Linked DNA regions of Vulgatibacter sp.. The protein of the gene in region 3 interacts with the protein of the main gene of each other region in a pairwise test. Links are inferred from orthologs where the notes say so. Each region holds a gene or a part of one and is shown on either strand. Other genes may lie near its edges.

Region 1 (7,990 bases), on a different replicon or contig from region 3:
GACGGTGGTGCACTGACGCCGGTGCGATCCGCGGGATCGTGCGCCTCTGCCGAGCCGGGGTAGCAAAGCGATCCTTGCGGATCGTGTCACCCTCCCGAGCCGGGGTAGCAAAGCGATCCTTGCGGATCGTGTCACCCTCCCGAGCTGGGGTAGAAAACCGACCCGCGGAAGCGTCCCCGCCCAACCGGGTGGCTGGATCCCCCCCGGGTCCGGGGGCATACTGCTCCCGAGTTCAGCGTCCCTCCTTGACTGCCTGAACGTTTGTTCATAACGATCGCTGCGGAGGTGCAAACCACCGTGGCGCTCCCGGCCCGCGATCTCAGCCAGCTGCTCAGTGACCTGCGCCGCACCCGCGCGCTGGTCACGCCGGAGGAGCTCGCCCACCGCCTCCCGCCGACCCTGCCCACCGGGCTGGGCGAGCTCGACCGGCTCCTCGGCGGCGGGCTGCCACAGGGCCGCATCGTCGAGATCGGGGAGGTGCAGGGCGCCCTCGGCACCGCCCTCTCCCAGCAGATCCTCGCCCGCTTCACCAGCAGCGGCAGGCTCGCCGCCCTGGTGGACCGGGCCGACGCCTTCGACCCCAGGAGCGCCGCAGACGCAGGGGTGGATCTCGGCCGCACCCTCTGGTGCAGGCCCACCACCCACAAGGACGCGGTCCGGGCCGCGGACGCGCTCCTCGCCTCCGGCGCCTTCTCCCTGGTGATCCTCGACCTGGGGCCCGCGCAGCCCCGGGGCAGGGGCCGCAAGCCCGCCCAGCAGGCGCTTCGGGTGGTCGAGCCTTCCGGCCCGCAGGAGCCCCGGCTCGTGCGCACCGCCCCCGGCGAGGGCGCGCCCCCCGACGAGCTCCACTTCGAGCCCTACGCCATCCGCAAGAAGCGCCCCGACCCGAAGGACGACACCATCTCCCAGGCAGCCTGGCTGCGGCTCTCCCGGGACGCCGAGACCGCCCGCGCCTCCTTCCTCGTCCTCGGCGGCGAGGGCGCCGGCACCTTCGCCACCGCCTCCCTGCGGCCGAAGCGCGCCCGCGCCCGCTTCCTCGGCCAGGGCCCGGGCAGGACCTTCGAGGGGCTGGAGATCACCGTGGCCCTCGAGCGCAACAAGCTCGGCCTCTCCCCCGGCGAGGCGAGCCTCCTCTTCCGCGCCCCCGAGCTCTTCCCCACCGGCATCCGCGACCCGCTCCCGGGCGCCGCCCGGATCTCGGACGACCCCGCCGCCTCCCGCCGCAAGGCCTGGTACCTCACCGCCGACGAGGATCCCCCATGAGGATCGGCTGCCTCTTCGTCCCCGATCTCCCCCTGCAGGCGCTGCTCCGCGCGGAGCCCACCCTCGCCGGGATCCCGCTGGCGGTGGCGGAAGGGGAGGGCGCCCGCGCCCGCATCGCCCACGTCTCGGTGCAGGCCCGGACCCAGGGCGTCACCCCGGGCATGGGCGTCGGCGACGCGCTCGCCTTCTGCCCCCAGCTCACCGTGCGCTGGGTCGCCCCCGAGATCGTCGAGGCCACCCGCGAGGCGGTCCTCGACGCAGCCGCCTCGGTGGCGCCGCGGGTGGAGGAGGTGCGCCCCGGCCTCGCCCTCATCGACGCCGAGGGGCTCTCGCGCCTCCACGGCGACGAGCGGGGCATCGCCTCGGCGCTGGTCGCCGCAGCCTCGCGCCTCGATCTCGAAGCGCAGGCCTCCGTCGCAGGCGGCAAGCACCTCGCCACCATCGCCGCCGTCCGCGGCGCCGGGATCGAGGTGATCCCGAAGGGCAGGGAGCGCACCTTCCTCGCCCCGCTGCCGCTCGCCGCCATCGGCGCCTCGCCCCGCCTCTGCGAGACTCTGGTGCGCTGGGGCCTCGCCACCGCAGGCGCCTTCGCCACCCTGCCCATCGACGGCGTCGGCGCCCGCCTCGGCGAGGAGGGCGTGCGGGTCCACCGCCTCGCCACCGGCCACGACGACGAGCCCCTCCAGCCCAGGCCCCAGCCCGAGACCTTCGAGGAGGGCTGCGACTTCGACTTCGAGATCCTCGCGATCGAGGGGCTCCTCTTCGTCATCCGCCCGGCGCTCGAGCGGCTCGTCTCCCGCCTCGATTGCTACGGCGTCGCGGTGGGAGGCCTCACCCTGAAGCTCCTCCTCGATCCCGCGGGCGAGTCGCTCCTGCCGGTGGAGCTCGCCGCCCCCACCCGCGACGTGGGCTCGATGCTCGCCCTCTGCCGCTCGGTGCTGGAGCGAAAGCCCCCCAACGCCGCGATCCGCGGGATCCGGGTGCTGGCCACGCCGGCCCGGTCGCGGCGGGAGCAGCTCCGCCTCTTCGGCCTGCCCACCGTGGCGCCGGAGAAGCTCGCCACCGCAGTGGCCAAGGTCGCCTCCATCGTCGGCGACGACCGGATCGGCATGCCCCTGCTCCGCGAGAGCCACGATCCCGAGGGCTACCGCATCTCCCGCTTCGATCCACCGCCGCCACCGGAGGAGGAGCCCGACCTGGGCCCCGTCGCGGAAGGGGTGGCGGGCCTGCGCCTCTTCCGCCCACCGCTCGAGGCGGAGGTGCGGATGGGCCGCGAGGGGCCCCAGGCGATCCGCGCCGGCGCGGTGGCCGGCTGGATCGTCGGCTTCGCCGGCCCCTGGCGCCTCGACACCGGCTGGCACGAGCGCCCGGTGCAGCGCGACACCTTCGACGTGGAGCTCTCCGACGGCGCGGTCTACCGGCTCGCGCAGGATTGCGTGAGCGGCAGCTGGTCGCTGGTGGGCAGGTACGACTAAGCGTGAGCGGGCCGCGCGGACGGGAAGGAGCGAGATGGGAACCTGGGAGACCAACCAGCGCATCGCCGAGAAGCAGCAGCTCCGCTCCCGCCCCGTTGCGGCGCCGCGGCACAAGGCCCGCGTCCGCTACGTGGAGCTGCGGGCCCGCACCGCCTTCTCCTTCCTCCGCGGCGCCTCGCTTCCCGAAAACCTCGCCCTGCAGGCTGCCTCGCTGGGCTACGGCGCGATCGCCTGCGGTGACCACGGCGGCCTCTACGGCAGCCCCCGCTTCCACGCCGCCGCCCGGGACGCCGGCGTCCGCCCGCTGGTGGCGGGGGACATCGACGTGCAGGGGGTGGGCTCGGTGCGCCTCCTCGTCGAGAGCGCCGACGGCTACCGCAACCTCTGCCGCCTCTACACCCGCTCCCACGCCCGCCACGTGAAGGGCACCCACGCCGTCTCCCTCGAGGATCTGGCGAAACACGCCCACGGTCTCACCGCGCTCCTCGGCGCCTGCGCCGACGTCGAGGCGGCGGAGCGGGTGGTGCGCAGGCTCGGCCGCGAGCGCACCGTCGCCGAGGTGCAGCGCCACCTCGATCCCAGGGACGAGCGCCGCAACCGGCAGATGCTCGCCCTCGCCGAGAAGCACCGCCTCCTCGTCGCCGCCACCGGCGACGTGCGCCACGCGCTGCCCACCGAGCGCCGCATCCTCGATCTGCTCACCTGCATCCGCGAGGGCGTCACCCTCGACGCCGCCGGGACGCTCCTCTCCCGCAACGCCGATCGCCACCTCCACCCGCCGGAGGAGATGGAGCGGCGCTTCGCCGATCTGCCCCACGCCATCGACGGCACCGTGCAGCTCGCCGAGCGCTGCGCCTTCACCCTCGACGCGCTCCCCTACGAATTTCCGAAGTACCCGGTGGAGCCCGGCGACACCGAGCAGGCCCTCCTCGAGCGCCTCGCCTTCGAGGGCGCCCGCAAGCGCTACGGCAAGCGCTTCGACGGCCGCGTCCGCGCCCAGATCGAGCACGAGCTCGCCCTCATCGGCAAGCTCGAGCTCGCCGGCTACTTCCTCATCGTCTGGGACCTCGTCCGCTTCTGCGCCGAGAAGGGGATCCTCACCCAGGGCCGCGGCTCCGCAGCCAACTCCTCGGTCTGCTATTCGCTGGGGATCACCGCGGTCGATCCCATCGGCATGGGCCTGCTCTTCGAGCGCTTCCTCTCCGAGGAGCGGGGCGAATGGCCCGACATCGATCTCGACCTGCCCTCCGGCGACAGGCGCGAGGCGGTGATCCAATACGTCTACGAGCGCTACGGCCGGGCCGGCGCGGCGATGTGCGCCGAGGTGATCACCTACCGCGGCCGATCCGCGGTGCGCGAGGTAGGCAAGGTCCTGGGGATCCCCGCCGATACCATCGACAAGCTCGCCCGCGGCCACTCCCACTTCGAGTACCGGCGCGACGAGAGCAACGAGCCGCAGGCGCAGCTCGAGCGCGCGGGCCTGCGCACCACCGACCAGCGCCTCGAGCAGCTGCTCCAGCTCTGCGGCGAGCTGCAATCGCTGCCGCGCCACCTCTCCCAGCACTCCGGCGGGATGATCATCGCCAGGGGGCGCCTCGACGAGATCGTGCCCCTCGAGCCCGCGTCGATGCCCAACCGCACCGTGCTCCAATGGGACAAGGACGATTGCGAGCAGCTCAAGCTGATCAAGATCGACCTGCTCGGCCTCGGGATGATGGCCGCCCTCGAGGACGCGGTGAAGATCCTAGAGGCCCGGGGCAAGCCCTGCGATCTCTCCCAGCTCCCGCCGGACGACCCCGCGGTCTACGACGCCGCCTGCAGGGCCGACACCGTGGGCGTCTTCCAGATCGAGAGCCGCGCCCAGATGGCGACGCTCCCGCGGATGCAGCCGCGGAAGTTCTACGACCTGGTGGTGGAGGTGGGGCTGATCCGCCCCGGCCCCATCGTCGGCAAGATGGTCCATCCCTTCCTCGCCCGCCGCGCCGGTCGGCAGGAGGTGACCTACCCGCATCCCTCCCTCGAGCCGGTGCTGGCGCGGACCATGGGCGTGCCGCTCTTCCAGGAGCAGCTGATGCGCATCGCCATGGTGGCTGCCGACTTCACCGGCGGCGAGGCGCAGGAGCTGCGAAGGGCGATGAGCCACAAGCGCTCGAAGGAGATGATGCAGCGCTTCGAGGATCGCCTGCGCGCGGGCATGAAGCGCAACGGCTTCCGCGAGGACGCGACCGAGGAGGTGATCGTCGGGATCCGCTCCTTCGCCGAGTACGGCTTCCCCGAGAGCCACGCTGCGAGCTTCGCGCTCCTCGTCTACGCCAGCCTCTGGATCAAGGTGCACCACCCGGCGGTCTTCCTCGCGGCGCTCCTCAACAACCAGCCGATGGGCTTCTACGCGCCGGCGACGCTGGTGAAGGACGCGCAGCGCCACGGCGTGCACGTGCGCACCCCCTGCGTCGTCCTCTCCGACGCGAAGGCGCAGGTGCTGGGCGATCTCGAGGTGCGTCTCGGCCTCGAATCGGTGCGCGGCCTGGGCTCCCAGGCGGCGGAGCGGATCGTCGCCGCCCGCGCGCAGAAGCCCTTCGCCACCGTCTCCGAGGTCTGCAACCGCGCCCTGCTCGACGTGCGCCGGGCGGAGCTGCTCGCAGAGGCGGGGGCGTTCGCCGCCTTCGGCCTCACCCGCCGCCAGGCGCTCTGGGAGGTCCGCGCGGCGCTGGCAGGTGGCGGCCCGCTGGCGCCGCCGCCGCCGGCAGGACCCTCGCCGCTCCCCGAGCTCAGCGAGCTGCAGCGCACCCTCGCCGACTACAGCGCCACCGGCCTCACCGTCGGGCCCCACCTCGTGCAGCGGATGCGCCCGCAGCTCGACGCCCTCGGCGTCACCCGCGCCGGCGCGGTGCTGGCCGAGCGCAACGGCAGGTGGGTGCGCATCGCCGGGCAGGTGATCATCCGCCAGCGCCCCGGCACCGCGAAGGGCATGGTCTTCCTCACCGTGGAGGACGACACGGGCTTTGCCAACGCGGTGATCGAGCCGGAGCTCTTCCACGAGCAGCGGACCACGATCCTCGCGAGTCCCCTGCTCCTCATCGAGGGGCCGCTGCAGAACGTCGACGGGGTGGCGACGGTGAAGGCCCGGCGCTTCCGCGCGCTCCACGGCCCTGCCGAGGACCTGCCGGGCTCCCGGGATTTCCGCTGAAGGCGCGTCGGCGGCGTGCCCTACGCCTCCTTCACCTCGGCGACAGGGGCGCGGGCCTCGACCTTCCACGGCAGGCAGAGGCGGAAGGTCGTGCCCCGCCCCTCCTCGCTCTCCACCACGAGCTTGCCGCCCTGCGCGAGGGCGGCCCGCCGGGCGATGGTGAGCCCCAGGCCGACGCCACCGGGCTTGCCCGGTTGCACCGGCTGGAAGAGGCTGTCGCGCCGCTCCGGGCTCATGCCCGGCCCCGAGTCCTCGACGGCGAAGACGAGCTGCCGCTCCTCCTCCTCGAGCCACACCCGAACGAAGCCGTGCTCCGTGTATTTGATCGCGTTCTCGATCAGGTTGCCGAGCGCGTCGGCCAGCAGGTCGGGGTCGGCCTCCATGCGCAGCGACCGGTTGCCGCTCACGTCGAGGCGCAGCCCCTTGCGGTGCGCGTCGTGCTCGTAGTCGGCGACGAGCTGATCGACCACCTGCGCCGGCGAGAGCTCCTCGGGGTGGACCGGCAGCTCCTCGGGGCGGAAGCGCTCGAGCCGCAGCACCGCATCGACGAGCCGCACCATCCGGCGCACCGTGCGGCGGAGCCGGGACAGGGTGGCCGGTTCGTTCAGGTCGAGGCCCCGCTCGGCCCGCTGCACGTAGAGCTGGAGGACCGAGATCGGGGTCCGCAGCTGGTGGGCGAGACCTGCCAGGTAGAGCGAGCGCTCCCGGCTCACCCGCTCCGCCTGGTAGGTCGCATAGCGCCGGGCCGACTCGGCGGTGAGCTCGAAGATCGCCACGGAGAAGAGGGAGTATTCGCCGAAGGGCACCGTCTCCCCCCGCTCCTCGAGCCACGAGCGGATCTCCTCCACCACGAACGCGTACTCCCGCACCAGCTCCTCGATCGGGACGTCGTCGCGAACCCGGTCCTCCGGTGCGAGCCTGCCCGGCTCCTTCCAGAGCGCCCCCGCCGACTCGACCGACAGCTCCCCCGAGGCCATCGCCTCCCCCAGGGCCCGCAGCTGGACGGCGAGGTGATCCTTGAGCACCGCCTCGGTGAGGTCCGGCCGTGCGGGCCCCTCCTCGAGCCAGCGCCGGTACCAGCGCTCGACCAGTTCCTCGGTGTGGGCACACAAGAGCTCTCCCAGCGACGCCACCATCACCTCCGCTTCAAGAAGTAGGGCCGCCGCTCCCGATCGGCCCCCCCGGGCCGGCGGGCGGTGCCCCGGCGTAGCGCCCCCGGTGGACACGCCCCCCACCACGCCGGCCCAGCCGGCAGGCTGCCGTGCGCCCCCTTCCTGCTTGGTGCGGGACGGCGCCTCCTGCATGCTGGGGGAAGTCCGGCGCTCCCTCCCCCAATGCCCCCGAGGCCGGAACCGCCCCGCCATGCCCCTCTGGTCCGCCCTCGCCACCGAAGCCCGCGCCGACTACACCGCCTTCCTTCTCGCGGGGCTGGCCCTCGCGATCCCGCTCATCCGCAACCTCGCCCCGCCGGCGCAGCGCCGCCGCGTGCGCGGCATGGTGCTCCTCACCCTCGCCCACCTGGCGCTGCTGGTGGCAGGCGTCCTGCTCCGGGGAACGGAGCCCGAAGTCCACCGCGACCTCCGCCTCGCCTCCCTGGCTTGCGCGGCGCTCGCCGCGGTGGGGATCCTCGGCACGCTCCTCTTCTCGGTGGTGCTGCCGCGTCTCCACCTCGCGCTCCCGAAGATCCTCCAGGACGTGCTGATGGCGGCAGCGGGCATCGCCGCGCTCTTCGCCGTCGCGAGCCGCGTGGGCTACGACGTCTCGGGCCTGCTCACCACCTCCGCCATCGTCACCGCGGTGATCGGTCTCGCCCTCCAGGACACCCTGGGCAACCTGGTGGCGGGGCTCGCCGTGCAGTCCGATCACTCGATCCGCATCGGCGACTGGATCCAGGTGGGCCAGCTCGCCGGCCGCGTCACCGAGATCCGCTGGCGCTACACCGCCATCGAGACCCGCAACTGGGAGACGGTCTTCGTCCCCAACGGCTCGCTGGTGAAGAACCAGGTCACCGTGGTGGGCCGCCGCGACGGCAGGCCCGTGCGCTGGCGCCGCTGGGTCCACTTCA
Region 2 (7,099 bases), on a different replicon or contig from region 3:
CTGCGGAGGCGCCCGAGGCTGGCCCGCCAGCGCCCGCCCCTGCTGCGGCACGGGCACCGGGCGGCGGCAGCCGGATCCTCGTGATCGACGACGAGCCGCTGATCTGCAACGCCGTGCAGCGCAGCCTGGGATCCCGCCACGAGGTCCACGTGGCCCGCGACGGCCGCGAGGCTCTCGAGCGCCTCCGGGCCGGCGAGCCCTTCGATCTGCTCCTCTGCGACCTGATGATGCCGGAGGTCACCGGGATGGAGATCCACGAGGAGCTCGCCCGCTCCCATCCGGCGCTCCTCGCCCGCACCGCCTTCCTCACCGGCGGCGCCTTCACCGAGCGGGCCCGGGCCTTCCTCGACGAGACCACCGTGCCGGTGCTCCACAAGCCCTTCAGCGCCAGCGCACTGCGGGAGTTCGTGGAGGAGCGCCTCACGGCAAACCGCGCGGCGTAGGGGCTACGCGGTGCGCAGGCCGACGGCGAGGTGGTCGACGAGGCAGCGCAACCGCTGCGGCAGATCGCGGCCGCCGGGAAAGACCGCGTAGAGATCGGCAGGCTCCACGAACGAGGCGAGCGCCGGCTCCAGCCTGCCGGCGGCGAGGTCCGCCGCTACGTCCCACCAGGATTTGCGCACCACGCCCAGGCCCGCGAGCGCCCACGTCCGCACCAGCTCGCCGTCGTTGGAGCTGCGCCTGCCGCTCACCCGGACCGCCTCCGTGCCGAAGGTCCAGGTGGCCTCGTTGCGTCCGTCGGTATTCCAGAGCAGGCATTCGTGCGCCGCGAGATCGGCGGGCGTGAGCGGCTTCGGATGCCGCGCCCAGTAGGCCGGCGCCGCGCAGATCACCCGGTGGCCCCGCGCCAGCTTCCGAGCCACGAGCCGGCTCTCTGGCAGCCTGCCCACGCGGATGGCCAGGTCGAAACCGCCGCCGACCGCGGCGGCGAGCCCAGCGGCAGCGTGCGCCATCTTTCGGTGGATCTGCTCGATCGCGAAGGCAGCAGGGAGAAGCTCGCGGGCCTCACCCAGGTGACCCACGTCTTCTACGCGGCCTTCCAGGATCGCCCGACCTGGGCGGAGCTGGTCGCGCCCAACCTCGCCATGCTGGTCAACGTGCTCGACGCCATCGAGCCCGTCGCCAGCGGCCTGCGCCACGTGAGCCTGATGCAGGGCTACAAGGTCTACGGCGCCCACCTCGGCCCCTTCAAGACGCCGGCGCGGGAGGACGATCCGCCCCACATGCCGCCGGAGTTCAACGTCGATCAGCAGGACTTCCTCGAGCGGCGGCAGCAGGGCAGGCGCTGGAGTTGGTCGGCGATCCGGCCCTCGGTGGTCTGCGGCTTCGCCCTCGGCAACCCGATGAACCTCACCCTGGTGCTCGCGATCTACGCGGCGATCTCGAAGGAGCTCGGCCTGCCGCTGCGCTTCCCCGGCAAGCCGGGCGCGTACGACAAACTCCTCGAGATGACCGACGCGGGCCTGCTCGCGCAGGCGACGGTCTGGGCCGCCACCGATCCGCGCTGCGCCAACCAGGCCTTCAACATCACCAATGGCGACCTCTTCCGGTGGAACGAGATGTGGCCGAAGATCGCCCGCTTCTTCGAGCTGGAGACGGCGCCCCCGCTGCAGATGTCGCTGGAGAGCGTGATGGCCGACAAGGAGCCGCTCTGGCGTTCGATGGTCGAGCGCCACGGGCTGCGTCCCCTCGACTGGAGCGAGGTCTCGTCGTGGCGCTTCGGCGACGCGGTCTTCTCCTGGGACTACGACCTGATCGCCGACGGCTCGAAGGCGCGGCGGTTCGGCTTCCACGAGTACGTGGAGACGGAAGGGATGTTCCTGCGGCTCTTCGCCGATCTGCGGGCGCGGAAGATCATTCCCTGACTTGCGGCGCGGCCCGCTCCCTGCTACCCGCCTGCCGATGTCCGACGCCCGCGCCATCGCCTATGCCGTCCTCCGCCGTGTGGAGGAGCAGGACGCCTTCGCCAACCTCGCCCTCGACGCCGAGCTCTCCTCCGCCGGTGTGCTCGATCCGCGCGACGCGGCGCTGGCCACCGAGCTCGCCTACGGCGTGCTGCGCAGGCGCGTGGCCCTCGACCGGGCCCTCTCGCCGCTGGTGAAGGGCGGCCTCGCCGGCCTCGAGGATCGGGTGCGGGATCTGCTCCGGCTCGGCGCCTACCAGCTCCTCTACACGCGGATCCCGCCCCACGCTGCCGTGGGCGAGACGGTGAACACCGCCCGCCGCGTCGGGCTCGCCAGGGCGGCGGGGCTGATCAACGCGGTGCTCCGCCGCCTCGGGCGCGAGGGCGCGCCGGCCCTCCCCGATCCGGCGAGTGATCCCCTCGGCGCCCTCGAGGTGCAGGGCTCGCTGCCGCGCTGGCTGGCGGAGCGGCTCCTCTCCCGCCTCGGGATCGAGGAGGCCCTGGCCTTCGCCGCGGCGATCGACCAGCCGGCGCCGCCGACGCTGCGGGTGAACCGCAAGCGCACCACCCGCGAAACCCTCGAGGCCCGCCTCGCCACCGAGGCCGCCGGCGCGCGGATCAGCCGGACGCCGCTGGCGGAGGACGGCCTGCTGGTCGAGGGCGGCGGCTCGCTGGCCCGGCTTCCCGCCTTTGCCGAGGGGCTCTTCTCCCAGCAGGACGAGGCGGCGCAGCTGGTCGGCGAGCTCTGCGGCCCTGCCGCAGGGGCCCGGGTCCTCGACGCCTGCGCGGCGCCCGGTGGCAAGAGCTGCCACCTGGCCGAGCGCGGCGCCGGCGAGGTGATCTCGGTCGACGTGCACGAGCGCAAGGCCCGGCGGATCGGCGACGAGGCGCGGCGGCTGGGCCTGGACGGGATCGTGCGGCCTCTCGGCGCCGACGCGAGCAAGCCGCTCCCTGCTGCGGCGAAAGGCCCCTTCGATCTGGTCCTCGTGGACGCGCCCTGCAGCGCGCTGGGCACCCTGCGCCGCCACCCCGAGCTCCGCTACCGGCGCACGCCGGAGGACGTGGCCCGGATGGTGGAGACGCAAGCGCTCATCCTCGACAACGTGGCGACCGAGGTGCGGCCCGGCGGGATCCTCGTCTACGCGGTCTGCTCCATCCTGCCGGAGGAGGGCCCCGACCAGGTGCGCGCCTTCCTCGAGCGGCAGGGCGGGGCCTTCGTGAAGGCGCCCCTCGAGCCTGCGCCGGGCTGGTCCGAAGGCGGCTGGATCCTCGACGCCTGGCCGCAGCGGCAGGGGATCGACGGCTTCTACGCCGCGCGCCTCCGGCGGACGTAAAGCCCTCCCGGTCAAGCTGAAAACCCCGCCAGGGGTGAATTTTCCCTACACGGCTCGGCCTTCCGGGAGGCCGTCCCGATCGGATAGAGTCCGTCCGCCTCCAACCAGATGGGAGAATGGATGTCGGTCGTACTCGCAGGCCTGCGTGTACTCGTCGTCGAGGACGACGTGGAGCTCCGCAACCTCACCCAGATGATCCTGGAGGAGGAGGGCGTGGTGATCCGCGCCGCTGCGGAGGGCGCCGAGGCGCTGGCCCTGCTGGAGGGCTTCGACCCGCAGGTGGCGCTGCTCGACGCCCGGCTTCCCGACACCACCGGCCCCGAGCTCGGGCTCGAGCTGGCGCGGCGCGCGCCCCGCTGCAGGCAGGTGCTGGTCAGCGGCGACTCCGAGGGCGTGAGCGATTGGCAGCGGGGCGGCGGCCTCGCCCTGCCCAAGCCCTACGAGATCGACGAGTTGATCGAGCTGGTGCGCCGCGCCGCCGCTGCCCGGGCCGCCTGAACTCGCACCGTCCCGAGGGCTGCGCTATACCGCTCCGCGCTTCGTCCGCTAGGACACTTCCCGTGGAGACGCCCGTGGCCCGCACCCCCCTGATTGCTCCCTCGATCCTCTCCGCCGACTTCGGCCGCCTGGCCGAAGAGGTGCGCGCCATCGAAGCGGGTGGCTGCGACCTCGTCCACGTCGACGTCATGGACGGCCGCTTCGTCCCCAACATCACCATCGGCCCCCTGGTGGTGCAGGCGGTGAAGAAGACGGCGACCAGGCCCCTGGACGTCCACCTGATGATCGTGGAGCCGGAGAAGTACGTGGAGGCCTTCGTCGACGCAGGCGCGGACATCGTCACCGTACACGTCGAGGCGAGCCCCCACCTCCACCGCACCCTCCAGCAGATCCGCAAGGCGGGCGCGAAGGCGGCGGTCTCCTTGAACCCCTCCACCCCGGTCTCGTCGATCGAGTACGTGCTCGAGGACCTCGACATGGTCCTGGTGATGAGCGTCAACCCGGGCTTCGGCGGGCAGAGCTTCATCCCCTCGGCCCTCCGCAAGATCCGCGCCCTGCGCGAGATGGCGGAGGCGCGCGGCCTCCACGACCTCTGGATCGAGGTCGACGGCGGCATCGGCCCCCAGAACATCGCCGAGGTGGCGGCCGCCGGGGCGAACGTCTTCGTGGCAGGCAGCGCGGTCTTCGGAAAACCCGATTACGGCGCCGTGATCCGGCAGTTGCGCGAAAACGCGAGCCGCACCTGACGGGTCGTGCTTACCCTCCCGCGGAGAGGTCGGAGGAAGGGCATGCATCGACACCGGGTCCTGCTCATCGAAGACGAAGCCGAGCTCGCCGAATTGCTGGGCGAGCTCCTCCGCGACTTCGATTACGACGTGCGGGTCGCCGGCTCGATCGGGCAGGCGGAGGAGCACCTGGCCACCTGGCATCCCTGCGCGGTGGTCACCGACGTCACCCTGCCGGACGTGAGCCGGGACGATCTGGTGCCGCGGCTCCGCGGCGAGGTGGGGAACGCGCCGATCGTGCTGATGAGCGCGATCGCGCCGGGTGATCTGCGCAAGATGGCCGAGGAGCAGGGGGCGCAGGGCGTGATCTCCAAGCCCTTCGAGCTCGACGAGTTCGAGCGGGCCGTCCGCTTCGAGTGCGCCGAGATCGGCGCGCATCCGTAAGGCCGATTTCTCGTCGCAGGCGGGATCGTCCCGCGCCCCTCGCGCGTTCCCTCTGCCGCTTGGCGACTTCCCCCACCAGAGCGCCCTGGACGCGCCTCGAGGGACTCGATCCCACCCTGCGCCGCTGGCTCGGCGGCCGCTTCGGCAGCGGCATGACCGACGCCCAGGCCCGGGCCCTGCCCGCGGCGCTGGCTGGCGACAGCGTGCTGGTCCTCGCCCCCACGGGAAGCGGCAAGACGCTCTGCGGCTTCCTCGCCGGGATCTCGCGCCTCCTCACCGCTGCGCAGGAAGGCAGGCGCCCCCTCGGCGCCAGCGTGCTCTACCTCTCGCCCCTGCGGGCGCTCACCCAGGACGTGGCCCGCAACCTCGAGCCCCTGCTCGAGGCGGCGCCGCGGGATCTGCCGGAAGGCCCGCTGCGCGCCGCCACCTGGACCTCGGACACCACCGCCACCCGCCGCAAGAAGCTGCAGGTGGCGCCGCCCGACGTGCTCCTCACCACCCCCGAGTCGCTGGCGCTGCTCTGCGCCCATCCCGCGGCGGATCGGCTGCTGGGGGCGATCGATCTGGTGGTGGTCGACGAGCTCCACGCCCTGGCGGAGAGCAAGCGCGGCGCGCAGCTCAGCCTCGCGCTGGAGCGCCTCGACCTGCTCCGCAGGGACGGCGGGGCCACGGCGCCGGCACAGCGGATCGGCCTCTCCGCCACCGCGCACCCGCCGGAGCGGATGGCGCGCTTCCTCGTGGGCGAGGGGCGCCCCTGCACCATCGCCCAGGTGGATCTGCGCCGGACCCACCGCCTGCGCATCGTCGGGCCGCCGAAGGGGCGCAAGCTGCCCCCCGCCGGACACGGCCCCGCCCGCGCCGCCCACGCGGTGGCGCAGGAGGTGGAGAAGGCCAACTGCGCGCTGGTCTTCACCGGCACCCGCTCCGCCGCCGAGCGCCTCGGCCTCGCCCTCTCGGTGCTCCTGCCGGAAGAGGGCGACCGCATCGGCGTGCACCACTCCTCGCTGGGCAAGGAGGAGCGCGCGCTGGTGGAGGATCGCCTCGCGGCCGGGGAGATGAAGGCGGTGGTGGCCTCCTCGTCGCTCGAGCTGGGCCTCGATCTCGACGCGGTGGACCAGGTGCTGCTGGTCGGCGCGCCCAAGGGCGTCTCCCGCACGCTGCAGCGGATCGGCCGCGCGGGCCACCGGCCCGGCGGCGTGGCCGAGGGGGCGCTGGTGCCGGTCTCGCTCCCCGATGCGCTCGAATGCGCGGCGATCCGCCGGGGCGCGAGCGAGGGGCGGCTCGAGGCGGTGCACCCGCCACGGGCGCCGCTGGACGTGCTCGCCCAGGAGCTGGTGGGCTTCGCGCTGCGGCACACGCCGGTGGAGGAGGCCTGGGCAGCGGTGCGCCGGGCGGCGCCGTGGGCCGCGCTCGATCGCGGGGATTTCGACGCCACCGTGCGCTACCTCTGCGGCGGGCTGCCGCTCTCGGTGGGCGAGGAGGCGCCGGGCGCCGCGCGGATCCGCGTGCGCGACGGCGTGCTCGAGCCGGTCTCACCGAAGACCTTCCGCCTCTGGGCCCAGGCGATCGGGACCATCTTCGAAGAGGCCCGCATTCAAGTCTTTACGGGGCGCCGCTGGCTCGGCGAGGTGGAGGAGAGCTTCCTCGCCGACATGAAGCCCGGCGATCGCTTCGTCCTCGGTGGCAAGGTGCTCCAGCTCGTCTCGATGAGCGGCGGCGAGGCGCTGGCCACCCCCGCGGGCGGCGGCACCGTGAAGCTGCCCCGCTGGCACGGCAGCCGGTTCCCCCTCACCCCCGGCCTCGCCGCGGTGCTCTCGGATCTGGTGGAGGCGGTGGACCGGGGCCTGGACACGGCGGGCCGTGAGGGCGCCATCGCCGCCCTGCGGGAGGCGGGCATGCCCCCGGGCCTCGCGGCGTCGGTGGCGCGCTTCTGCGAGCTGCAGCGCCACGCCTCCGCCCTGCCCTCCCGCGATCGTCCCCACGTCGAGCGGCTCGTCGCCCGCCGCTCCGCGCAGCTCGTCTTCCACCTCCACGAAGGCCGGGCGATCAACGCGGTGCTGGCGCAGGTGATCGCCCGCCGCCTCGCGGGCGACGGCAGCGCGCTCGGCAACGTGGACGATCTCGGCATCCTCCTCCAGGTCGATCGCCGTGTCGCCGAGGACGACGAGGCGCTCCACCGCGCCCTCGATCCGGAA
Region 3 (7,280 bases):
CAAGGCGGAGCTGGAGAACCTGCAGCTCCCCGACGACGTGGCGCAGTTCGTCTGCTCGGCGATCTCCCGTTCGGTCCGCGATCTCGAGGGTGCGCTCACCAGGCTCACCGCCCACTCGCACCTCACGGGCAGGCCGCTCACCGTGCCCTATGCAGAGGAGGTCCTCCGGGACATGCTCCCTGCCAAGCAGGCGCTCAGCATCCCGGACGTGCAGAAGACGGTGGCCGCCTACTACGGCGTCGAGGTGAGCGAGCTCTGTGGCGAGAAGCGCATGCGCCCCATCGCCAGGTCGCGAGCGGTGGCGATGTACTTCTGCCGCAAGCTGATCAGCGACGCCTCCTTCCCGGTGATCGGCGCGGCCTTCGGCGGCAAGCACCACACCACGGTGATGAGCGCGGTGGAGCGCATCGCCACCGAGCGCGACAAGACGCCGAACTTCGCCAGGGAGCTCGAGGAGATCGAGCAGCGGATCACGCGCTGAATAGGCGAGGAGACAGCGATTCGAGATGCCGCCCTTCCCCACGGAACGGGCGGCATCTTCGTTCCTGGGCCCGAACCGCTCTGGGTCAAAGACACCCGCGGTGCGATCCCCGCACACGCCGGAGCCCGGCCTGTGATCCCACTTGTGCACAGGCTTTGGATCACCCTGTGGATCAGCGGTCGATCCCTTGCGGATCGGCTTCGGATCGCCTTCGGCTGAACAAGCGTCCGGATGTGATCGATCGTGTGTCCTCTTCGCGGATCCTGCTGTGGATCGGCGTGTGGAAGCTGCGGATGGCGGCGTTGACTCGGTTCGAAGCCCGGTGCTACACAACCGGCCTCCCCTGGATCCGCAGATCGATCCGGCGCCCCGTGGCCATCTTTCGCCAGCGATTTCAACACTCTCTGGCGACTCTCCACAGATCCACACGCCCTACGATCTGCTACGATCTAGATCTCTAATGATCTCCTGATCGAGATCTCAGAAGGGCGGGCGGAAATCATGGAGCTGCAGATCGCCGTCGAGGAACTCTCCAAGGCGCTCTACCGGGCGCAGGGCATCGTCGAGAAGAAGTCGACCATGCCGATCCTCGCCAATGTCCTCCTCGAGGCCAGGCCCGGGATGCTCAGCGTCACCGCGTTCGACCTCGAGATCGGCGTGACCAGCGAGCACCGTGCGGAGGTGATGAAGGAGGGGCGCCTGGCCGTCTCCGCCAAGCACCTCTACGACATCGTGCGCACGCTCCCCGAGCCCACCCTGGTGCTCAAGCGCACCCAGAACAACTACGTCGAGATCACCTGCGGCTCGTCCCACTTCCGCATCGTCGGCATGCCGGCGGAGGACTTCCCCGCCCTGCCGGCCATGGCGAAGGTCCCCTTCGTCAACGTGCGGCCGAAGCAGCTCCTCGAGATGATCGAGATGACCGCCTTCGCGGTCTCCACCGACGAGACCCGCTTCAACCTGAACGGCGTCTTCTTCCAGCCGATCGCCGGCGGCGGCGCGCGCATGGTCGCCACCGACGGCCACCGCCTCAGCCTGGTGGAGCGTCCGATCGAGGGCGACTTCCAGCTCAAGCGCGGCGTGATCGTTCCCCGCAAGGGCATCCACGAGCTGAAGCGCCTGCTCGCCGAGGGGAACGAGGAGGCGGAGCTCGGCTTCGCGGAGAATTCCGGCGTGTTCCGGCGGCCGGGTCTCACCATGGTGATGCAGCTCATCAACGGGCAGTTCCCTGAGTACGAGCAGGTCATTCCCCGGGAGTCGCAGCGCACCCTGCGCCTCGGCCGCCCCCGCCTGGTCGAGACGCTCAAGCGCGTCTCGCTCCTCTCGCAGGACCAGATGCACACGGTGAAGCTCGAGGTGACCGACGGCCTGCTCCGGATCAGCAGCCAGAACCCGGACCTCGGCGAGGCCCGCGAAGAGCTGCCCCTCGACTCGGACGGCGCGACGATCACCATCGGCTTCAACGCCCGCTACCTGATCGACGTGCTCAACGTCATCGACGCCGACGAGGTGGAGCTGGAGCTCCACGACGACCTCTCGCCCGGTGTGGTCCATCCCGCCGACGACAAGACCTACACCGCGGTGGTGATGCCGGTCCGGATCTGATCCGGGCGCCCATCCCTCCTTCCCGCGGGGCCGCGCCGACCAGGGCCGCGGCCCCACGTGTATCGAGCCCCGAAAGTCCACGTGCGCCTCCTCGCCCTCCGCCTTCGCGACTTCCGCAACATCGAGGCGGCGGACCTCGAGCCCGGCCCGCGCGCCACGGTGATCGTGGGGCCGAACGGGCAGGGGAAGACCAACCTCCTCGAGTCGGTCTACCTGCTCGCCACCTTGAAGCCCCTGCGCACCGCCCGGCTCGCCGAGCTGCCGCGCTTCGGCACGAAGGCCTGCAGGATCGAGGGTGCCTTCGAGCTCGGCTCCGCCCGCCGCGTCGTCGGCGTCCACATCGAGGACGGCACCCGGCAGGCGCTGGTCGACGGCAAGAAGGTGAAGGACCTCGAGGACTACTTCGGCGGCGTGGCGGTGGTCGCCTTCACCCCGGACGACCTCGCGGTGATCAAGGGCGGTCCCGAGGTGCGGCGCCGTTTCCTCGACCGGGCGGTCTTCAACCGCTTCCCCGCCTTCCTCGGCGAGAGCCGCACCTACGCCCGGGCGCTCAAGAGCCGCAACCGCCTCCTCCGGGAGCAGACGGATCCGGCGGTGATCGAGGCCTTCGACGAGCCGCTCGCAAAGGCCGGCGCCCGGATCGTCACCAGGCGCCGCCGCTTCCTCGCCGAGCTCGCGCCCCGCTTCCAGGAGGTGCTGGGACGGCTCTCCCAGGGGCAGCTCGAGGGCAGGCTCCGCTACGCGCCGCCGGTGGTGGAGGGTGCCGCCGACGAGGCCGCTGTGGCTGGATGCCTCCTGGAGGAGCTGGCGCGGCGCCTGCCGCGCGATCGGGAGCGGGGCTTCACCAGCGTGGGCCCCCACGCCGATCAGCTCTCCATCCAGCTCCAGGGCCGTCCTGCGCGGACCTACGCCTCGCAGGGCCAGCAGCGGGCGGTGGTCCTCGCCCTCAAGATCGCCGAGATCGAAAACCTCCGCGAGATGCTCGGCTTCCAGCCGCTGCTCCTGCTCGACGACGTCTCGAGCGAGCTCGACCGGCAGCGCAACGCCCAGCTGATGGAATATCTGGCCTCGCTGGACGGCCAGGTGCTCCTCAGCACCACCGACCCCACGCTCGTCGCTGCAGCGGCGGGACCGGACGCTCGCTTCTTCACCGTGCGCGACGGCATCTTCCTGCCCATGGATCGGCCCGCCGACAGCTCCTCTGGATAAGGGGAAAAGCGGAAGAATTTCGCGGGTTTTCCTGTTTTTATTTCACTTGTGGCGCGTCGCTCCGACATGGTATCGATGAGCAACCGCTCCTCCGTCGCCCAAAACGCGGAGAAAACAGGCGAAATCCCACGCGATCGAGGCCTCGATTGAGCAACAATCCCGAAACCGCTGCGACCCCCGTCGCCCCCGAAGCCGCCGCCGGCAGCGATTACTCCGCTGCGTCGATCACGGTGCTGGAAGGGCTCGAGGCGGTGCGCAAGCGCCCCGGCATGTACATCGGGCCTCCCGACGAAACCGGCATGCACCACCTCGTCTGGGAGGTCGTCGACAACTCGGTGGACGAGGCCCTGGCAGGCCACTGCACCCGCATCGACGTCACCGTCCACGTCGACAACGCGATCAGCGTCTCCGACAACGGCCGCGGCATCCCCACCGAGATGCATCCCACCGAGGGTCGGCCGACCCCGGAGGTGGTGCTCACCGTGCTCCACGCCGGCGGCAAATTCGACAACAACTCGTACAAGGTCTCCGGCGGCCTGCACGGCGTGGGCGTGAGCTGCGTCAACGCGCTCTCCGAATACCTCGACCTCGAGATCGCCCGCGGCGGCAAGCTCTACCACCAGACCTACGCCCGGGGCGTCCCCACCTCCGAGCTCGCGGTCACCGGCGAGGCGAAGCGCACCGGCACCAAGATCAAGTTCAAGCCCGACCTCGAGATCTTCGGCGAGCGGGACTACAACTTCGACACGCTGGCGCAGCGCCTGCGGGAGCTGGCGTTCCTGAACGCCGGCCTGCAGATCACCCTCACCGACGAGCGCACCGGCAAGAGCCACGACTTCGTCTACGAGGGCGGCATCGCCTCCTTCGTCGAGCACCTCAACCGCAACAAGTCGCTGCTCTTCGACAAGCCCGTGCACGTGATGCAGGAGGTCGATGCAGGGGGCCTGCGCGTCGGCGTCGAGATCGCGCTGCAGTACAACGACACCTACGACGATCTCGTCTTCACCTTCGCGAACAACATCAACACCCGCGACGGTGGCGCGCACCTGGTCGGCTTCAAGGGTGCGCTCACCCGCACCGTCAACAACTACGCCACCAAGAACAACCTCTGGAAGGATCTCAAGGAGAGCCCCTCCGGCGAGGACGCGCGCGAAGGTCTGTGCGCGGTGATCAGCGTCAAGCTGCCCAACCCGCAGTTCGACAGCCAGACCAAGGGCAAGCTGATCAACCCCGAGATCAAGGGCGTGGTCGAAGCGGTGGTCTACGATCGGCTCGGCCAGTTCTTCGAGGAAAACCCCCAGGTCGCCAAGCGGATCGCGCAGAAGGTCGGCGACGCAGCCCGCGCCCGCATCGCCGCCCGCAAGGCCCGCGAGACGGTGCGCCGCAAGGGCGCCCTCGACACCGCGTCGCTGCCGGGCAAGCTCGCCGACTGCCAGGAGCGCGATCCCGCCAAGAGCGAGCTCTACATCGTCGAGGGTGATTCGGCAGGTGGCTCCGCCAAGCAGGGGCGCGATCGCCGCACCCAGGCGATCCTCCCCTTGCGCGGCAAGATCCTCAACGTGGAGAAGGCGCGCTTCGACAAGATGCTATCCAGCGCCGAGATCGCCACGCTGATCACCGCGCTCGGCACGGGCATCGGCCGCGAGGACTACAACCCCGACAAGGCGCGCTACCACAGCATCATCCTGATGAGCGTCGACGGCCGCGAGCCGGTCTTCGTGCGCGGAGGCCAGACCTCCAGCACCACGGGCGAGGTTCGGCAGGTACGGATCGGCGAGTTCATCGACGGCGCCCTCGCGCAGCATCCTGCTGCCGAGGAGGGTAGCTACTCGGCGCTCACCAACTTCTCGGACGGCGCGCCCCTCGGCGAGGTGCTCTGCTTCGGCCTCGAGGATCACCAGCTGCGGTTCCGCCCCATCCGCAAGGTGATCCGCCACGAGGTCACCGAACCGCTCTACGAGATCCGCACTGCCTACGGCCGTTCGGTTCGCGTCACCGCCAGCCACTCCGTCTTCGCCTTCGTCGACGGCGAGGTGGTGCTCAAGCGCGGCGACGAGATTCGCCCCGGCGACCGGGTCGTCGCGCCGCGCACGATGCCGCTGCCGGAGCAGGCCCCCGAGCGCATCGATCTGCTCCGCGCGCTGCACCGAGTGCCGCAGGCGGCGAGCCAGGTCTGGGTGCGCGGCGCCGGCGTGCAGGCGTTCTTCCAGGAGCGCGTGCGCGCCGAGTACGCCGACCGGCCGGATTACAGCGAGGCCCGCGTCGAGATCCCTGCCGACGTACGTGCCGAGCTCGCGGCGCTGCGCCGTGGCAAGGTCGGCAAGGCCGAGCTCTGCCAGCGGATCGGCATCCGCCAGCCCGTCACCTTCTACGGCTGGGAGAAGGGTACCTCCCGGCCCACGGTCACGCATTTCGACCGCTGGCTCGAGGCGATCGGTGCCGACGTGGAGAGCTACCGTGCGCGCGTGCAGGTGGGCCCGAGCCGTCTCGAGCGGGTGTGGGAGGAGCAGGGTGCGGCGAAGAACCGCGTGAAGCCCTACGTGCGGCTCTCGGCCCTCGAGGCAGAGGACGTGGAGTGGCTCGCGTCGCGCGACGACGTCGAGCTCACCCCCGAGCACTACGCGGACCAGGCGATTCGCCGCTTCGTCGACGTCTCGCCCGAGCTGATGAAGCTCCTCGGCTTCTTCGTCGCCGAGGGTTCGGTCTCCGATCGCAACGGGATCCGGCTCACGATCGGCAAGGGCAACGCCCGCTTCCTCGGGGAGTTCGCCGATTCGATCGAGCACGTCTTCGGCATCCAGCCCACGGTCTACGAGAGCCCCGATCGTGCGGGCACGCTCAGCCTGGTCAATCGGGTGGCTGCGCTGGTCTTCCAGCACGTCTTCGGTTTCGCCGGCGCGGACTCGCTGACCAAGCGGATTCCGGACCTGGTCTTCAACGTGTCGCGGGATCTGCGGCTCGCCTTCCTCCGGGGCTTCTTGCTCGGAGACGGCACGGCAACGAGCGGACGCGTGGTGCTCTACACCTCGTCGCCCGATCTCGCCGCAGGCCTGCTCTCGCTGCTCGCTTCGCTCGGCGCGACTGCTTCGCATTCGATCCGCGCACCCGACGGCGTCGAACGGGAGATCCGTGGCAGCGCGGTGGTGACCCGGGCGGACCACCACCAGCTCACCGTGGCTGCCCGCGAGGATCTCGCCGCCATCGAGTCCGCATGGCGTGACCACGCAGGTGCGGAGAGCATCCGCCAGCGCCTCGCATCCGAGGCGCCGAGCGTCAACCGTCGCTTCGAGGCGATCGACGGCGACCTCGTCGCGCTTCCTGTCGAATCGGTGACGGAGGTCGAGGCGAGCAACGGCTTCGTCTACGACTTCTCCGTGGACGGCGACGAGAACTTCGTCGCCGGAATCGGGGGCATCTGCTGCCACAACACCGACGCCGACGTCGACGGCTCGCACATCCGGACCCTGCTGCTCACCTTCTTCTACCGGCAGATGCCGGAGCTGGTGGAGCGCGGCTACCTCTACATCGCCCAGCCGCCGCTCTACAAAGTGCAGAAGGGCAAGCGCGAGACCTACCTCAAAGACCAGCGCGCCCTCGACGAGTACCTGATGGACATGGGCGTCGCCGGCTGCACCCTGCACACGCCGGACGGCGATCGAACGGGCGAGGCGCTCAAGGCCATCGCCCGCCGGATCCTCGACTACCGCACGCTGATCGCCAAGGTCGACCGCCGCCGCGATGGCCGCGTGGTCGACTCGATGGTGCAGGCCACCGCCATCGACCAGGCGCTGCTGCAGGATCGCGCCGCCCTCGAGGCGGAGCTCGGCAAGCTGCAGAGCTGGGTCGAGCAGCACCACGCCGAGGCGATGCCGCTGCAATTCTTCGTCGGCGACGACGAGGAGCACGGCTGCAAGCGCGTCACCGTGCGCAGCCACGGCGCCGGCACCTGGCGCGAGACCGTGCTCGACTACGCCTTCCTCGGCTC

Evidence for each region.
Region 1: the proteins of dnaN (region 3) and ACESMR_RS14550 interact in binary tests that used the Escherichia coli proteins (3 or more experiments, as listed by UniProt). The link is inferred for Vulgatibacter sp. from one-to-one orthologs.
Region 2: the proteins of dnaN (region 3) and rpe interact in binary tests that used the Escherichia coli proteins (3 or more experiments, as listed by UniProt). The link is inferred for Vulgatibacter sp. from one-to-one orthologs.

The regions. Positions count from the first base shown.
Region 1 is NZ_JAWLCN010000005.1:203,159-211,148, reverse strand. What follows is about bases 2,420-6,125. They hold ACESMR_RS14550 (error-prone DNA polymerase), read left to right. Parts: upstream 2,420-2,772; coding sequence 2,773-5,925; downstream 5,926-6,125. Other genes in these bases: ACESMR_RS14545 (sensor histidine kinase), read right to left, coding at 5,946-6,125; ACESMR_RS14555 (hypothetical protein), read left to right, coding at 2,420-2,738. In the rest of the region: ACESMR_RS14565 (universal stress protein), read left to right, coding at 1-16; ACESMR_RS14560 (hypothetical protein), read left to right, coding at 298-1,263; more of ACESMR_RS14555, read left to right, coding at 1,260-2,419; more of ACESMR_RS14545, read right to left, coding at 6,126-7,058; ACESMR_RS14540 (cyclic nucleotide-binding domain-containing protein), read left to right, coding at 7,288-7,990. UniProt on the Escherichia coli protein: DNA polymerase III is a complex, multichain enzyme responsible for most of the replicative synthesis in bacteria. This DNA polymerase also exhibits 3' to 5' exonuclease activity. The alpha chain is the DNA polymerase catalytic subunit.
Region 2 is NZ_JAWLCN010000003.1:741,838-748,936, forward strand. Bases 2,831-5,645 are described here. They hold rpe (ribulose-phosphate 3-epimerase), read left to right. Parts: upstream 2,831-3,809; coding sequence 3,810-4,481; downstream 4,482-5,645. Other genes in these bases: rsmB (16S rRNA (cytosine(967)-C(5))-methyltransferase RsmB), read left to right, coding at 2,831-3,237; ACESMR_RS10765 (response regulator), read left to right, coding at 3,358-3,735; ACESMR_RS10775 (response regulator transcription factor), read left to right, coding at 4,524-4,904; ACESMR_RS10780 (DEAD/DEAH box helicase), read left to right, coding at 4,964-5,645. In the rest of the region: ACESMR_RS10745 (ATP-binding protein), read left to right, coding at 1-443; ACESMR_RS10750 (substrate binding domain-containing protein), read right to left, coding at 447-953; ACESMR_RS10755 (SDR family oxidoreductase), read left to right, coding at 945-1,865; more of rsmB, read left to right, coding at 1,903-2,830; more of ACESMR_RS10780, read left to right, coding at 5,646-7,099. UniProt on the Escherichia coli protein: Catalyzes the reversible epimerization of D-ribulose 5-phosphate to D-xylulose 5-phosphate.
Region 3 is NZ_JAWLCN010000004.1:568,104-575,383, forward strand. What follows is about bases 39-3,034. They hold dnaN (DNA polymerase III subunit beta), read left to right. Parts: upstream 39-982; coding sequence 983-2,086; downstream 2,087-3,034. Other genes in these bases: dnaA (chromosomal replication initiator protein DnaA), read left to right, coding at 39-481; recF (DNA replication/repair protein RecF), read left to right, coding at 2,168-3,034. In the rest of the region: more of dnaA, read left to right, coding at 1-38; more of recF, read left to right, coding at 3,035-3,295. UniProt on the Escherichia coli protein: Confers DNA tethering and processivity to DNA polymerases and other proteins. Acts as a clamp, forming a ring around DNA (a reaction catalyzed by the clamp-loading complex) which diffuses in an ATP-independent manner freely and bidirectionally along dsDNA.